2 regions of the Oceanobacter sp. 3_MG-2023 genome follow, and region 1 is predicted to be linked to the other one. Evidence: predicted binding sites of a transcription regulator. Region 1 holds the regulator's gene; the other holds the start of a gene.
What was found. Region 1 encodes FNR, which switches genes on or off when oxygen is low (the NO sensors DNR and NnrR bind a similar motif). Its sites were predicted from a motif close to TTGATNTANATCAA; they were not measured.
Positions count from the first base shown of each region.

Region 2: Q8W32_RS07275 (cytochrome ubiquinol oxidase subunit I) is a predicted target of FNR. The motif match lies at 2,981-2,994, and genes of this name have one in related genera.

Region 1 covers NZ_JAUYVX010000010.1:86,505-96,085, forward strand. The annotation lists gene Q8W32_RS10600 (porin) at 1-567, shown strand, start outside; gene nosP (nitric oxide-sensing protein NosP) at 973-2,133, shown strand; gene Q8W32_RS10610 (NahK/ErcS family hybrid sensor histidine kinase/response regulator) at 2,130-4,754, shown strand; gene greB (transcription elongation factor GreB) at 4,816-5,295, opposite strand; gene ttcA (tRNA 2-thiocytidine(32) synthetase TtcA) at 5,360-6,211, opposite strand; gene fnr (fumarate/nitrate reduction transcriptional regulator Fnr) at 6,427-7,206, opposite strand; gene Q8W32_RS10630 (sulfite exporter TauE/SafE family protein) at 7,370-8,026, opposite strand; gene ccoS (cbb3-type cytochrome oxidase assembly protein CcoS) at 8,023-8,244, opposite strand; gene Q8W32_RS10640 (heavy metal translocating P-type ATPase) at 8,306-9,581, opposite strand, start outside.
Region 2 covers NZ_JAUYVX010000006.1:65,999-73,196, reverse strand. The annotation lists gene Q8W32_RS07285 (hypothetical protein) at 205-342, opposite strand; gene cydB (cytochrome d ubiquinol oxidase subunit II) at 342-1,337, opposite strand; gene Q8W32_RS07275 (cytochrome ubiquinol oxidase subunit I) at 1,337-2,746, opposite strand; gene Q8W32_RS07270 (sensor histidine kinase) at 3,142-5,088, shown strand; gene Q8W32_RS07265 (sigma-54 dependent transcriptional regulator) at 5,085-6,488, shown strand; gene Q8W32_RS07260 (PAS domain-containing protein) at 6,512-7,198, opposite strand, start outside.

The sequences.
Region 1 (9,581 bases):
ACCTACCGCATGCCGGCCATGGGAGGCTTTAACCTGGCTGTGGGTCTGATGGACCCGGCCAAGCGTTCAACGGCATCGGAAGAAAGCCGTCCCCGTATCGAAGCCGAAGCAACCTACGATATGGACTTTGATGGTGCTACCGCCAAAGCCTGGGTGGGTTATATGAACCAGGAATCGAAAGAAGCCGGTACCAAACTGACTTCCAGCGGCGTGTCTTACGGTCTGAATGTCAAGGTGGCGGGGTTGGCCCTGACTGCTTCCGGCTTTACCGCTGAAGGCGTTGGCGCGGCGGGTCTGAGTAATCTGGTTACCTCTGATGGCGCAGAAGTGGATGGCACCTTGTTGCAAGCATCCTATACCCACGGTGATAACCGCTTTGTGGTGTCCAAGGGCAAGAACGACGGCGGCACTACCGACGGTGGTTCTGATCTGGATCTGGAGAACAAAACCCTGGCCGTTTTCCATTCCATCAACAGCAATCTGACGCTGGTGGGCGAATGGGATAAAGCCGAGACCGCTACGGCGGATACAACAACCGTCGCACTGGGCGCGGTTGTTACTTTCTGAGTGTTTTATAGATAAGCACTGCCTGAAAAATCGGAACAAGGGACGGCTACGGCTGTCCCTTTTTTGTAGCTGGTTTAGTGGCTGGTTTAGTGGCTGGTTTTGTGGTTGGTTTAGTGGCCGCTGGCGATAAAACGACTGTAAAAAACGACTATAAAAAACGGCTTATGCACAAACGACTATAAACAAAACGGTTATAAATGACGTACTTTCAGATGAAGTATGTCCGGCAGTATTGAATGGCAAGGGCTGGTGAATCGGGGCAGAGTCGTGAACTCAGCCAAACGAATGTGCCAACAGAGGAAGCACCGGGTCGGAAGTAGCATGTTCCTGCCCTTTGCGGTTAAGTAAACTCATGCGCTATGGAAAGAATATCCTGAGTGGTGTGGAGGCAGGAAGGTGGAAACGATGCTGGCATTACAACCCAAACAGTACGATGGCATAAAAACAGCCTGTTCAGCCAGCCAGGATCCAGAGGTTGCCGCGCAAGAGTTATTGCAGGAACTGGCGGGTATCGAGCTGAGTCAGGTGGTGTTTTTCTGCTCCAACGATTTTGACTTTGAAGCCCTGGCCAAGGCGCTGGGCGAGTGTTTTTCCGGTGTTAACCTGGTGGGCTGTACCACCGCCGGAGAAATCTCGCCGCTGGGGTATTGCAGCGGCAGTATTACCGCGATTGGATTTCCGGCTTCATCGTTTGCGATCCAGTCGGCCCTGATGTCCGATCTGGCCCGCTTCAGCTTTGCTGATGCCCAGGGGCTGATTCACCAGATGCTCGACCACTGCCGTGAGCAGCAGGTTGCGCCCATCAAGGGCAATACCTTTGCCCTGACCTTGCTGGACGGACTGTCGGTAGAAGAAGAGCGCTTGCTGCGTTTGCTGAACGCACACCTCGGCAGTATTCCCTTGCTGGGAGGGTCGGCGGCCGATGATATGTGCCATAACAAAACCCATGTGTATTATGACGGCCGTTTCCATACCAACGCCGCCATTCTGTTACTGGTGAATACCGCCTTTGATTTTGAGGCCTTCAGTATTCATCATCTGCTGCCGACCGATGACAAGCTGGTGGTGACCAATGCCGATCCACTGGAACGGCGGGTATTTGAGATCAACGCCGAACCCGCTGCCCTGGAATACGCCCGGGTATTGAATATTCCGCTGGAGACTTTGAATCCGCAAATATTTGCCCTGAACCCCTTGTCGGTAAAAATCGGTGAGCGCTATTACCCCCGCGCCATTCAGAAAGTGAACCCGGACAACAGCCTGTCTTTTTATTGTGCGGTGGATACTGGCATTGTACTGACGTGTTCACGGTCAGATGACATGCTGGCGCAGCTGGATGGTTTATTCGACGACATCAGCCAGCGCATCGGCACGCCGCAGTTGATCCTGGGCTATGATTGTATTTTTCGGCGGCTGGAGCTGCAGCATCTTGGCTTGCTTGAGACCGCGTCCACCATGTTTGCGCACCATAAGGTGATTGGTTTTAACACCTATGGGGAACAGTTTAACGGCATGCATTTGAACCAGACGTTCACCGGTGTGGCACTGGGAGGAAATGACTATTGAGTGCAGAGGTCGATGAACTCAAGCGGCGCCTGGCCGAACTTGAAGACAAAAACCAGCGGCTGGAAAAAATCAATCAGGCGCTGATGCACCGGGTTGAAGCCGGGCCGGAAAATTCTGACGGTGCCTACGATAACTTCAAGCACTCGGTCTATCTGGCGGAGCAGGTACGTGAACGTACCGAGGCGCTGAATGAAGCGATGCACAGCCTTAAAAGTACCAACGTCGAGCTGGTACGGGCCAATGCCGCCGCCACCAATGCCCACGATCTGTTACGACAAGCGATTGAAAGCATTTCCGATGCCTTTGTGCTGTACGATGCCGACCGCAAGCTGGTGCTGGCTAACTCCCGTTTCAACCAGTTCTGGCAATGCTCCGGTATTGAAATTTCCCCCGGTATGGAACAGCAGCAGATCCATAAACTGTCGCAGCACTACCGCTTGATTGACCGTTATTATGGTGAAGCGGTCAGCACTGGTTATGGTGCCTTGCCGGGGGATGGCAAGGTCTTCCATATGCGTAGCGGTGCCTGGGTGCATGTCAGTGAACGGCCGACACGGGATGGCGGTCTGGTGGTGTTGTACAAGGACATCAGCGCGCTGATCGAAAATGAACGGGCGTTGCGCGAACGGGCGTTGGCGACCAAGTCCCGTACCCTGCAAAATACCCTCGATAAACTTTCGCAGGGAGTGGTGCTGGTCAATCAGGCCCAGCACCTGGAAACCTGGAATCACCGCTTTGCCGAACTGACCGGGTTAAGCAAGGCGGTGCTGGAGTCCGGCTTCAGTTTCTCTGGCATGATGCAGCTGACCGAAGTGGATGACCTCAACCCCTTGTCAAAAGACGGGCAGGGCAGGCCTTGCCTGCAGCTGGAGCAGGTGTTGTCGGATGGCCGGGTGCTGGAAATCCGTACCCATCCGATGCCCGATGGTGAGTTCGTCAATACCTATACCGATATCACCGAACGCAGCCGGGCGGTAAGAGCCTTGGCCGAGAGTGAACAACGTATCCGGGTCATCACCGATACCGTGCCGGCGCTGATTGGGTATGTCGACAAGAACCTCAGTATTATGTTTTCCAACCGTGCCTATGAAACCTGGTACGGTTATGAGCGCGAAGATATCCTCGGCCGCCGCATGGAAGAGATTATCCAGCCGGAGCAGATGCGGCGCTTGCGGCCTTATATCGAACGGGCGCTCAGTGGGCGCAGTGTGAATTTTGAAATCACCGATCCCGCTCCGGATGGCGAAATCCGCCATGTGGTCAAAAACTATGTGCCGGAAATCGACAGTCAGGGAGAGGTGCAGGGGTTTTATGTGCTGATTCAGGATATTACTGAAATCCGCCGGACTTCCGAGGCACTGACCCAGGCCTATCAACACCTGGAGCAACGGGTCGAAGACCGCACCAAGGAGCTGACGGAGCTGAATGGCCAGCTGCTGCAGGAGATCGAAGAGCGGGTGCAAATGGAGCATCGCCTGCGGGATGCCAAGCAGGAAGCCGAAAAAGCCAACCACAGCAAAACCAAATTCCTCGCCGCGGCCAGCCATGACCTGTTGCAGCCGATGAATGCTGCGCGGCTGTTTTGTGCTTCCTTGATGGAACACAATCTGGATGAGCGTACCCGGCAACTGGTGTTTTCGCTGAATTATTCACTCGAAGATGTCGAAAGTCTGCTGGCGGCGCTGGTGGATATTTCCAAGCTGGATGCCGGGGTCGTCAAACCCGATATTACGGCTTTCAGTGCCGGGGACCTGTTGGGGAATCTGGCCAATGAATATCGTACGCTGGCAGCGGATTCCGGGCTGGCGTTTGAGTTTGTCGCCACTTCAGCGGTGATCCTGACCGACTCACAGTTGTTAGCCCGTATTCTGCGTAACTTCCTGACCAATTCCGTGCGTTATACCCGCGAGGGCAAGATTTCTCTCGGTTGTCGCCGTCGTCCACAAGGGCTGGAAATACAGGTCTGGGATTCCGGTGTGGGGATTGCCGAAGACAAGCTGGAGGAGATATTCCTTGAGTTTAATCGCGGCAGCCAGAAAGACACGGCGCGGGACAAGGGGTTGGGTTTGGGGTTGGCGATCGTGGATAAAATGTCCGGTATTCTGGGGCATCCGATCAAGGTGCAGTCCCGACTTGGCTTTGGCTCCTGTTTTTCGGTATTGGTGCCTTATGGTCGCCGCCAGCTGTCCCGCAAGGCAACCACACCGGGATTGGCCTTGTTGGGCAATCAGCAATTTCGGGGACGCCGGGCGCTGGTGATTGATAATGAAGCATCGATCTGTCAGGCCATGGCGGTGTTGCTCAGTGGCTGGGGTTTTGAGGTGATCACCGCGCGTAGTTACGAAGAACTGCTGGTGCAACAACCAGAGCTGGATGCCGGTATTGATTTGATTCTCGCCGATTATCATCTCGACAATGGCGTCACCGGGCTGGATGTGGTTCGGCAGATGCGTACCGATCTGGGGCTGGATGCGCCGGTGCTGATGATTACGGCCAATTACACCAATGTGCTGAAACAGGAAGTGCGGGAGCTGGGCTATCGTTTGATGAACAAGCCGGTACGCCCGGCGAAACTCAAAGCCATGATCCATCATATGATTCATCAGGCCATTGTGGTGTAAATCACGGATTCCAGCTTCCAGCCGGTTTCTGGATCAGAACAGCGGCCAACCTCGTCTCTTGTTATAACGGGGTATCGTAACGAATGGCGGTGATTTCCCATTCCCGGGTTGCTTCTTCTGTTTTGATGAACACATCATCACCGACTGACTTCCCCAGACACGCTCTGACAACCGGCGCATTAACAGAGGCATAATGCTTTTTGCCGTAGATTTCATCCGGGCCAACGATACGGAAAAGCAAGGTGTTATCCTCTTCGTCCATCAGGGTAACCCAGGCACCAAAATAGGCCTTGCCTTCCTGACTGGGGTGGTATTCGCTGACCCGTACAGCGTCCAGCCGTTTTCTGAGATAGCGCACCCGGCGGTCAATCTCTCGCAGCCGTTTTTTGTTGTACTGATAGTCGGCATTTTCAGAACGGTCGCCCAGACTCGCTGCCCAGGTCACTTTTTTGGTGACTTCCGGGCGTTCAGTTCGCCAGAGATAATCCAGCTCCTGCTCCAGCTCTGTATACCCCTCAGGGGTGATGATATTGGTATCCATGGTTCTCCCTTGAAGGTTGGGTGCGCTGTCTGGTGAGGAGCTGCCCAGGGGCCGGGACGCGCCTTTAATCGATGGTGACGATATCGAGCCGGGTGGCCAGGTGCGTCTGGTCTTGTTGTTGTTGCAAATTGACAAAATCAAACAGATTGAGATCGCCGAGCTGGGAGGGGGCGATGTTGCAGATGGCAGCAAAGATATTCTCGCTGCGGCCTGGTTGTATTCTTTCCCATTCGGTCAGCATATTCTTGATGTTCTGGCGCTGCATGTTGTCCTGGGAGCCGCACAGGTTACAAGGGATGATTGGGAACTCCATGGCGGTCGAATAAGCCTGGATGTCTTTTTCCTTGCAGTAGGCCAGCGGACGGATCAGAACGTGCTTTTTATCGTCGCTGAGCAGCTTGGGTGGCATGGCTTTGAGTTTGCCGCCGTAAAACATGTTCAGGAATAAGGTTTCAATGATGTCGTCGCGATGATGGCCCAGGGCGATTTTATTGGCACCAATTTTTTCAGCAAAGCCGTAGAGGGTGCCGCGACGCAGGCGGGAGCACAGGCCGCAGGTGGTTTTTCCTTCCGGCACCAGATCCATGACCACGCTGTACGTGTCTTTTTCAACAATATGGTAGGGAATATCCAGCTTGCCCAGATACTCGGGTAACACGTGTTCGGGGAAGCCGGGCTGTTTCTGGTCCATATTGACGGCAATCAGCTCAAAGTTGACCGGGGCGCTTTTTTTCAGGCTGATCAGGATATCGAGCATGGTGTAGGAGTCTTTGCCGCCCGACAGGCATACCATGATCCGGTCACCTTCTTCGATCATGCAATAGTCTTCAATCGCCTTGCCAACGTTTCGGCGCAAACGTTTATGAAGTTTGTTGAATTCGGTGCGTGCTTTGCGATCAATGACATCGGCGGTCATGCTGGAAAACTCCTGAGCATTCTGGGGCGGAACACTGGCTAAAAATCAGGCGGCGAATTCTAGCGAATAGATTGGCTGGCGTCAGTAACTGTTGCCAGCCAATAACAACGCGGTGGCCGGTTAGCGGGTTCAGGGATGAAACTGGGCACAGAAACAAGGATATAAGGGGTTTTTTGCCGTTACCGCTGAGAAGGGTAACGGCACGCTGTGCGGGATTATTCCGCCGGCGTTTTCTCGTCACATTCAATTTGTGGGTTCAGTCCGGCCATTTCATACAGGCTGTTCATGTCCAGAACGATGATTTCCTTGCTCTGGGTTTCGATCAGGGCATTTTTCTGGAAACGGGTGAATACCCGACTGATGGTTTCTACCGCGAGGCCAAGGTAGTTGCTGATGTCGACCCGCGACATGGGCAGGCGGAAGTGGGTGGCACTGAAACCGCGTCGAGCGTAACGGTTGGAGATATCCAGCAAAAACGAGGCTACACGTTCTTCGGCGTTCTTTTTGCTCAACAGCAACATCATGTTCTGGTCGTGACGAATTTCGTTGCCCATGGTGCGCATCAACTGTTTGCGCAGGTCGGGGAGTTCGTCGGTCAGGTTTTCCAGCTGATGAACCGGAATTTCACAGACGGTGGTGGTTTCCAGCGCTTTGGCGGTGAGAGGGTAATCACCGGCATCGTAACCGGCCAGGCCAATCAGTTCGCTGGCGAGATGAAAGCCAGTGATCTGTTCTTCGCCATTACTGGCCAGGGTGTAGGTTTTCAGGGCACCGGTACGTACCGCAAACACGGACTGGAATTCATCCCCTTGCTGGAATAACAGCTGGCCTTTTTGAATGGGTCGGCCACGGCGAATGATATCGTCCAGTCGCTCCATATCTGTGTCACTGAGCGAGAGTGGCAGACACAGTGCGTTCAGGGAGCAAGTCTGGCAGTGGGGTTGATTACCGCGCAAGGGAGGGTGCGCAGGCTGTGCAGCTTGGTTTGTTTTCATTGAGCTCACCGTGTCGGGTTTTCCGTTATGTAGGGAAGAACCGTGTTCCATTAATTTTCGTATGGTCTTAGCTCGACGAGTGGCTGTCAAGACATTGGTCAAGGTATTGAGTCAAGGTATTGTCAACGGATGATCAGTCGCTGATCAATAACGACCCTGGCTACTATAACCAGATGGCTGCTGCAGTCCAAACGCCGTAACCAATCAGTAACAGTCCGGCAATGATACGGCTAAGGCTGTGACTGAGTAATCGGCTCAGGCTGGTGGCGGCGAGGCCACTGGCGAACAGGGCAGGCAGTGTGCCAAGGCCAAAGCAGAACATGGTCAGTGCCCCTTTGAGGGGATCACCATTGGCGGCGACCCAGCTCAAAGTGCTGTATACCAGTCCGCAAGGGAGCCAGCCCCATAGCAGTCCAAGGCGAAAGCGACTGCTGATCGAATATTGTGTCATCAAGGGGCGGGTAGCAGGCTGCAGCCTTTGCCATAGATATTGGCCAACTTGTTCGATACGGGTGAGCCAGCTTGCCCAGCGGGCAACGTAGAGCCCCATCAGCACCAGCAGTATGGCGGCCAGTGTACGTAATGCCAGCATCAGTACATCATTCAGTTGTTGTAGCCATAAGCCAAGCAGCGAGACGAGCAGGCCGGCAAAGGCGTAACTGGTGATACGACCGCTGTTAAAAGCCAGTGCTGTCAGTAGCGGTTGTTGTTGTGAGCGGGTGCCAATGGCGGCGGCAATGCCGCCACACATTACCAGGCAGTGACTGGAGCCAAACAGGCCCAGCAACAGGGCGGTTAACAGGGAGAGTGGTTCAATCACAATGGGTTTTTATCGGTTGCCGTGGTATGGGGTGCTGGTGTTGTGTCGGTTGCTGCGGGTTGGGTGCTTGCGGGATCGTCATCGTCATCAAAGAGAATTCTGTGAGCCGGAGATTCCATATCATCAAACTGGCCGCTGCGCACTGCCCAGAAAAAAATCAGCGTGGCAATGCTGATCAGGACGATCGAAAGTGGAACAAGTATGTAGATAATATCCATGTTATGTCCATCAAACCAAGCGAGTGGAAGCCATTATAATCTGGCCTTGTGGCTGAGTGTGCTAATTGTGACCGGATACATCCGGTTTGGTCGTCCGGGATAGTCGCAGCGCATTACTGACCACCAAAAGCGAACTGAATGACATGCCAATGGCTGCGGCCCAGGGAGGAATATAACCTGCCGCTGCCACTGGCAAGGCCAGCAGATTATACAGCAGCGCCCAAGCGATATTCTGGTAGATCACCTGGCGGGTACGGCTGGCGGTGTCCAGAGCCTGTAATACACAGTCCAGGCGGCCGCTGGTGACCAGGGCATCGGCGCTGGTTTTGGCCAGGTCCGTGGCGTCACTGACGGCAATGGCAATGTCGGCCCCAGCCAGTACCGGGACATCGTTGATGCCATCGCCAATCATTAATACACGTTCTCCCTGCTGTTGCCACAGGCGTACCTGTTGTAGCTTCTGTTCGGGTGACAAGCCGATCTGGACGTCGTCAATACCCAGCTGTGTTGCCAGTTGTTGACCTGAGGCGCCGGGGTCGCCGGTGAGCAAGGCTGTTTTGATTTTGCGTTGGCGCAGGCCCTGGGTCAGGCTGGTGGCGGATTTTCGGATGCTGTCCCCGAGCCGGATCCAGGCTGCAGCCTGACCGTCGACACTGAGCAGCAGCCATTGCCCTTCCTGATGGTTCAACTGACTGGTATCCAGCGAGGAGTGGTCAGGCAAGGCAAAGTCGGGGCGGCCAAAGCGGACGGCATATGACTGTTCTGCTGTTGGCTGCCATTGCCCCTGAATGCCAGCCCCGGTGTGTTGCTGGACCTCGGTGACGGTGTCGGGACGAATCCGGCGAAAAGCGCGAGCAATCGGGTGACTGCTGGATTTTTCCAGTCCGGCGGTAATGGCGAGTACCTGGTCGCTGTCCAGTTCCCCTGCCAGAACGACGTCTTCAATGGTGAGCTTGCCTTGGGTGAGGGTGCCGGTTTTATCGAATACTACCCGGTCGATGGTCGGGAGGGATTCCAGTACGTGGCCTTTGCTGATGAGTAATCCGGCCTCTCGTAGCGCGCCGGTGGCCGCTGTCAGCGCCGTTGGTGTTGCCAGCGACAAGGCGCAAGGGCAGGTGACGACCAGTACCGACAAGGCGATAAAAAAGGCGTGATCGTTACCCTGTTGCCACCAAAACAGAAAAACAGCCGACGAAATCAGCAAGACGGCGGCAACAAAACGACTGGCAATCCGATCGGCGATCAGGGCTATTCGGGGTTTTTCCTGCTGTGCCCGATCCATCAGACGAACAATGGTCGACAGCTGGGCTTCCGCTCCGGTGGCTGTGACCTGCATG
Region 2 (7,198 bases), on a different contig from region 1:
GATCACGCGCAACGATCAAGATTTATCCTTTTTATCACTAGTTCGCCCTGCCAATGACCACCCAAAACAGGCAGATTCGTCTGGCAAAGCCTGAAGTGGGATACCGCAGCTTGAAAATAAAAATGGGTGTCCCAATTTCAGCCAATTTCACCGGAAAATAAAAGTGGGTGTCCTAGTTAAAAAGATGTCCCTGACCAGAGTGGCTCAGGGCAAGCCTGTCATCAGTAGTTTGATCCCGTAGGACATAGAAAAAACGGCGGTAAAACCGATTAAATACAGCAGTAAAAACCATTGCCAGGATTTGAGCCTGGCTATCTTGTTTTTAATAGTGGTTACATCCATTAATAACCCTCCTGATAATCTTCTACCTTGCCGGAAAATACCCGGTAACCCCATAAGGTATAAAGGCAAATCAGCGGGATAAAAATACACACGCCGGGTAATAAAAAGTACAGGCTGCTGTCGGGGGATGCTGCTGCCATAAAGGTTAGCTGGCCCGGTATCAGATAGGGAAACAGACCAACAACCAATCCGGCAAAGCTGAGCAAAAAGATGATGGCGGCACACCAGAAGGGACGGCTTTCGTGTTGGTGGTTGTGCAGGCCTCGCCAGGCGAATAATGCTGCCAAAAAGGTCAGTATCGGCAGTGGCGACAACAATAAAAAGTGGTTATCGGTAAACCAGCGATCCCTTATAGCTGGCTGGCTGATTACGGTCCATAAACTCACTGCCACCATGGCGAACAGGGTGGTCATCAGCAGGTATTTTCCCAGTTTGGCGGCGTGTTGCTGAATCTGGCCACGACTTTTCATATAGAGATAGCAGGCGGCTAATAAAGCGTAACCTGCCATAACCGCAAAGCCCGTCAATACCGAAAAGGGTGTTAGCCAATGCAGGCTCGACAGGCTGTGACTACCTGCTGGAATACCTTGCACCAGAGAGCCTAGCAGCATGCCCTGGCAAAAAGCGGCAATGGCAGAACCGGCGCTGAAGGCAAAATCCCAATAGGGTCGCGAGGTGTCGGATTTGAAACGATATTCAAACGCCACTCCCCGGAAAATCAGCGCAAACAACATCAGCATAATCGGCAGGTAAAATACCGTGGTAATCGCGGCATAGGCAGCAGGGAAGGCTGCAAATAGCATGACGCCGCCAAATACCAGCCAGGTTTCATTACCGTCCCAGACGTGTGAGATGGAGCGCATCAGGTGATCACGTTCACCATCCTGATCAAACCAGGGGTAGAGAATGCCGATCCCCAGGTCAAAGCCATCCAGCAACACATACATAAAGATGGAAAATCCCAATAACAGAAAATAGAACAAGGCCAGATCCATTATTTTGCTCCTCGTTCTTGTTGGTTCAGGTTTTTGACCCAGGCGAGGGCATAGCCGGGGGCATCCATACCAATCAACTGTTCTTCCAGTGCGTTCATGGTGGGTGGGCCTTTTTTAATCAATTTGCGCATGAAGTAGAGGTAAACACCCAGCAGGGAGGTATAGATCAACACAAACATGATCAGCGTGAACAACACCCGCTCGGCTGGTAGTGGCGATACGATGTCTGAGGTACGCACCAGGTTATAAACAATCCAGGGCTGGCGACCGACTTCCACCACGTACCAGCCAGCGAGCACCGCAATCACTCCACTGGGAGTAAACAGCGTTACCAGTGCCAGAAAGGGTTTGCTCTCAAACAAGCGCTCCTTGCGACGTAAAGCCAGCGCCAGCAGGGCAATACAGATCATGCCGAAGCCAATACCGACCATTACCCGGAATGACCAGAACACCAGTGGTACGTTGGGACGATCTGCTGCCGGTACGGCTTTCAGGCCTTGCAGCGCGCCATCCCAGCTATGGGTCAACAGCAGGCTGCCAAGGTTTGGAATCGCAATTTCATAATCGTTGGATTCGGTGGCCATGTTCGGCATGGCAAACAGCAGTAGTGGTACGTTGTTTTCTTCCGCAGGCCAAATGCCCTCAATCGCCGCCAGCTTGGTTGGCTGGTGCTCCTTGACGTTCAAGCCGTGCATATCACCCACCCATGCTTGTAATGGCGTCAAGACCAGAGCGAACCACATGCACATGGACAAGCCTTTGCGGGCGAAGGGAATATGCTGTTTTTTTAACAGGTAGTAAGCACTGATACCGGCGACCACAAAGGTGGCGGTGATCAACGAGGCCATCAGCATATGCATCAGGCGGTAGGGCATGGAGGGGTTGAAGATGACTTCCATCCAGTTGGCCACCTCAAAGTGGCCATCGACAATGATGTAACCGGCAGGGGTTTGCATCCAGGAGTTGGCAACAATAATCCAGAATGCGGAAAACCAGGTGCCGACCATCACCACCGTGGTGGCAAAGAAGTGCAGTTTGCGGCCAACCCGCTGCCAGCCAAATAGCATCACTCCAAGAAAACCGGCTTCCATAAAAAAGGCCGTTAGCACTTCATAAGCCATTAATGGCCCTAATACTGCGCCAGTCATTTCCGAAAACCTGGAAAAATTGGTGCCGAATTCATAGGATAAAACAATACCGGATACGACGCCCATACCAAAGGTAATGGCAAAGGGTTTTATCCAGAATTTGGCCAGTTGCAAGTAATAAGGGTTGTGGGTTTTTAACCATAAACCTTCCCAGATAGCAATTAATGTGGCCAGGCCAATAGTAATGCTGGGGAAGATAATATGAAAGCTCACCGTAAAGGCGAACTGCAATCTGGATAATAGAGCGACGTCGAGATCCATAGCCATTCCAATAGTGTTAAACCAGAGCTTTTAATATTTTATAAAAAACAAAAGCCGTGAATGATAAAAATGATTGATCAAGTCGTCCGCTAGTTGGCCTTGTTGCTGGCCAGCGTGCGCATTTTCTGGATGGCCAAAGGAAATAATGCCAAACCAGCAATGCTGAACAGTGCGATGACTTCCGTCATGAAAAATCCAGTATTCATTTTGCTTTCTCCAAAAACAGATAAAATTTTGAGATAGATCAAGAAATATGATTTGCTTATAAGCAATCGATAGGCCAATTTTTATTGGTTTTTATCTTGTTGATTTTTAAGGATAAAAATTAATTTTTGTGTGAACTGTAAAGTAAGTTTACGATTGTTTGTTGTGGTGGTGTAAGCGAGGTTGACAGTTTGAAGCTCTCATTGATGTTTGAAATCGCCATGTTGGTCTCCAGTGTTTGCGGTTTTTTGGTCGCGGCCTGGCTACTCTGGCGTGCTCGCAAACAAAGCGACCTGCAAGCCTTGGCTGGTTTTGCCATCATGATGGCGGTGTGGTGTTTTGGCCATGTGGTGCTGTTTCATGGTTATGAACGTATTGGTATTTATATGATTTTGGCCAATCCACTGATGCCTACTTTTTTCCTGCACTTTGCGATTCGGTTTGTAAACTCCGGTGCTGCCAGAGAAGATAAACTTGATCGTCTTTATCAAACGGTTCCCTGGTTTTATGCCACCAGTATTGCCGTGGTACTACAAAGCTGGTGGGTGGGTGCCGGAGATTCTATTGGCACCTTGGATATCCGTTACTTTTTTGTCTTTACCGACGTGGGTGTCTGGAATTTATCTTATACCGTACTGATCGGTATACTGGCACACGCAGTATTATTGTTTGGCTGGTATCGTCATTCGGGTAATAAAAAGCGATCGATTCTGGCGATGTTTGGTGTAGGAGCCTGGGGGCTGCTACTGGCTACCAGCTTTGTTTTTCCTTCTTTTGGCATCAGCTGGTTTCCCTATCCGATGTTGCTGCTGCCTACCTACTTGCTGCTGCTGGTGTATGCCGTGGTGCGTTATCAGATTCTGTCGGTCAATGCTTTTGCCAACCGGGCACTGTTGTGGGTGTCCATGATGTTGGTGATTCTGTGTCTGATTGCGGTGATCGGGGTGGTGTCCGGACGTATCGGTTTACAGGCATTGGCGAACGTGCCCAGTTGGCAACTGTGGTTGTATTCGTTGCTGGTATTGGTGGTGGCTGCATTTATCTATCAGCCGTTAAGCCGGATGGTATCGCGGTTGATTTATCCGGGGGCTTCGCTGAATGAAACTGTGCTGGAGACTTGGTCAACCCGGTTAAAGGAAGCGGAAGACTGGTCTCAGCTGGTCAGTCTGGGTGAGCAGTTGCTCTCACAACAAATACGCCACAAGGTCGCTATCCAGCTGGATAAGCCGGTTCCGATGGAGCCATCCCAACACACTGCGCTGGCGCTGCGGCTATCACGATCAGCGTCTGGCTGGCATTTTGTGTTGGTGGGTTGGGACGATGCCAGCCCTGGTATGCGTCTGACGGCGGAAGTGTTTGCCTCGCTGTTCTCGACCAGTTGTGGTTTGTTGGAGCATTCGCTGGCGCTGGCGGCGGCGGAGCGTAAACGGCTGGATGAACAGCACCTGGTCGAGCTGGGTAGCCTGTCGGCAGCGATGGCGCATGAGTTGCGTAATCCCCTGAATATCATTGCGATGGCGGCTTATGATGCACCTGCTGCCACCCGCCAGCATATTCAAACCCAGCTTAAGAGAGCAGACCGGCTGGTCAGCGATATGCTGGTGTATTCCGGCGGTCTGACTCTGCAAATCAGCGTTATCCCCTTGCGGGCGTTAGTGGCGAATGTCTTGGCGCAAGCTCCGTCCGACGGAGTGGTGTGTGAGCTGAAAATTGCCGAGACACTTGAGCTGGAAGGGGACCCGCAACGACTGCAGCAGGTGTTTATTAACCTGATCGATAATGCCCTGTCGTTCCTGCGTAATGCGGCCGATGGCCACTTGTGTATCGAGGCTGAGAAAGAGGGGCAATATCTGCTGGTGCGCGTTCACAACAACGGGCCGGAAGTGGATGCCGGACTGCAAGGGGATGCCCTGTTTCAGCCATTTGTCACTCGGCGGGCAGGCGGCAGTGGTCTGGGGTTGGCGATTGTGCGGCGTATTGTCGATGCCCATCAAGGCCAGATTTATCACCGCAAGGATAGCGATTGGCCGGTAACGTTTGAGCTGCGGTTACCGTGCCGCCCGGCAACGGCATCTGCTGTCGAACCGGCTGCCGTGGTTACACAGAATAATGACTTTTTGCCAGAGCAACTTTTATGACACGTGCCAAGACACAACAACGCATATTACTGGTGGATGACGAGCCGGCATTTCGGGAGCTGGCCAGTCGCTGGTTGGCGAATCAGGGTTATCACGTCAAAACTGCCGTCAGCCTGGACGATGCCCGTCAGGCGCTGGTGTCGTTTGAGGCTGACCTGGTGTTACTGGATTTATCCATGCCGCCGCTGTTTGACCCCCAGGTTACCCTGGCGGCGATGGCTGACTTTGACGGTCGGCCAGTGATTATTATCACCGGCCATGCCGATCGTGATCTGGCGCTGCAAGCGGTGGCGCAAGGAGCGTGGGATTTTATCGCCAAGCCGATTGATCCTGACATGCTGGCGGTGGTGGTGCGGCGGGCGCTGATCAAGACGACGCTGGAGCGAGAGCTGCAGCAGCTGAAACAGTCCAGCCAGCAGCCATCAGGGGCGGCGGCCTATCTGGGCCTTTCGGCCAGTGCACAAAAAGTGCGGGCCTTGATTGAGCGTATCGCGCCCACGGACGTGCGGGTGCTGGTCACCGGGCCATCAGGAACGGGCAAGGAAGTGATCTCGCGGGCATTACACGACCTGAGTCATCGCTCGGACAAGCCTTTTGTATCGGTGCATTGTGGAGCGATACCGGCCGACTTGCTGGAAAGTGAATTGTTTGGCTACGTCAAAGGCGCGTTTACCGGAGCCGAAAAAGACAAGGCCGGTTTGTTAAGCCTGGCCGATGGCGGCACATTGTTTCTGGATGAAATTGGTGAAATGCCATTGGCAATGCAGGTGAAGTTATTACGCGTGTTGCAGGAAGGCACGTTTTTCCCGGTGGGAGGGCGCGAGCAAAAACACATCGATATCCGGGTGGTCTCTGCCACCAATGCCGATTTGGCCGAAAAGGTACGCGGTGCTGAATTTCGCGAAGATCTGTATTACCGCATTAAAGGCGTCAATATAGAAACCCGGCCACTGTCGGAGCGACAGGAAGATGTACCGGTATTGCTGCAGGCATTCCTGTCGCGTTTGCAGCAACAGCAAGGTAAAAGCTGGCAGCTCAGCCCGGAGGCGATGCACTGGTTCCGGAGCCAGACCTGGCCTGGTAATGTTCGGGAATTAAGGAATGCCCTCGAAAGCGTGGCGTCCATTTGCCCAGAGGGGCAAATCACCCTGGAGGATATTCAGCTGCTGTATCCTGCGACGGCAGGAGCGGTGGCCGGAAATCCAGCGTCCGCCATCGAGTGTGCGGTCGCTGAGGTGCCTCTCAGTGAAGCGAGCCTGGATGAGCAGGTCAGGGCGCTGGAGATCCGACTGATCGGGCAGGCGCTGTTGCAATGTAGCGGCAACCGTACCCGGGCCGCCCGGCAATTGGGTATCTCCCGGCAAGGGTTAATCAAGAAAATAGAACGTTATGGGCTATAGGCCTGCGGCTGGTGACGTTGCCATCAGGCTGACTTGACCTGATCGTGCCAGTCTGATCGGGCAAAAATCACCCCTTCAACGGCGAGGACATTGCCGTTACTGCTATAGACGCCATGGCCTTTTTCCGTGACATGGTTCATCTGGCCGCTGGTATGAAACAGCCGATAGTTCAGTTCAAAGCTGCGGCGCTGTGACAGGGCTTCCTGTACCTGCTGCCAGACGTAGTCGACGTCCGCCGGATGAATCAGCCTGCCATAACTTTTCTGAGTCATTCTGACCAGATCGTCGGCACTGTACCCTGTCAGGGCCAGACAGCCTTCGCTGACGTATTCCATGGTCCAGTCGCGGTCGTTACGAGAGCGGTAAATCATTGTTGGCAGGCGCGACACCAGAGCATTGAGGCCACGCTGGGTCGCACGGTTTTGCTGGTCTTCCTGCTCCTGAAGAGAGATATCACACAGGGTGGCAGAATATTGCCGGGTCTTTGGTGATTGCGGCCCCAGGGTTTGCAGGCGTAATTCACACCAGAGTGGCTGCCGGTCCGGGCTGGCGAGGCGTAACTTGAGCGGCGGATACGGACCACTGGCAGTCAGGTCGCTGCTGCCGTTAAGCAGCTGTAGCCAGGCGGCACGATCCTGCGGGTGCAGAAAATCAGCCAGTGGTTGGTTCAGGCTGCTCGTAATGGTGTGGCCACTCAGTTGCTGCCAGGC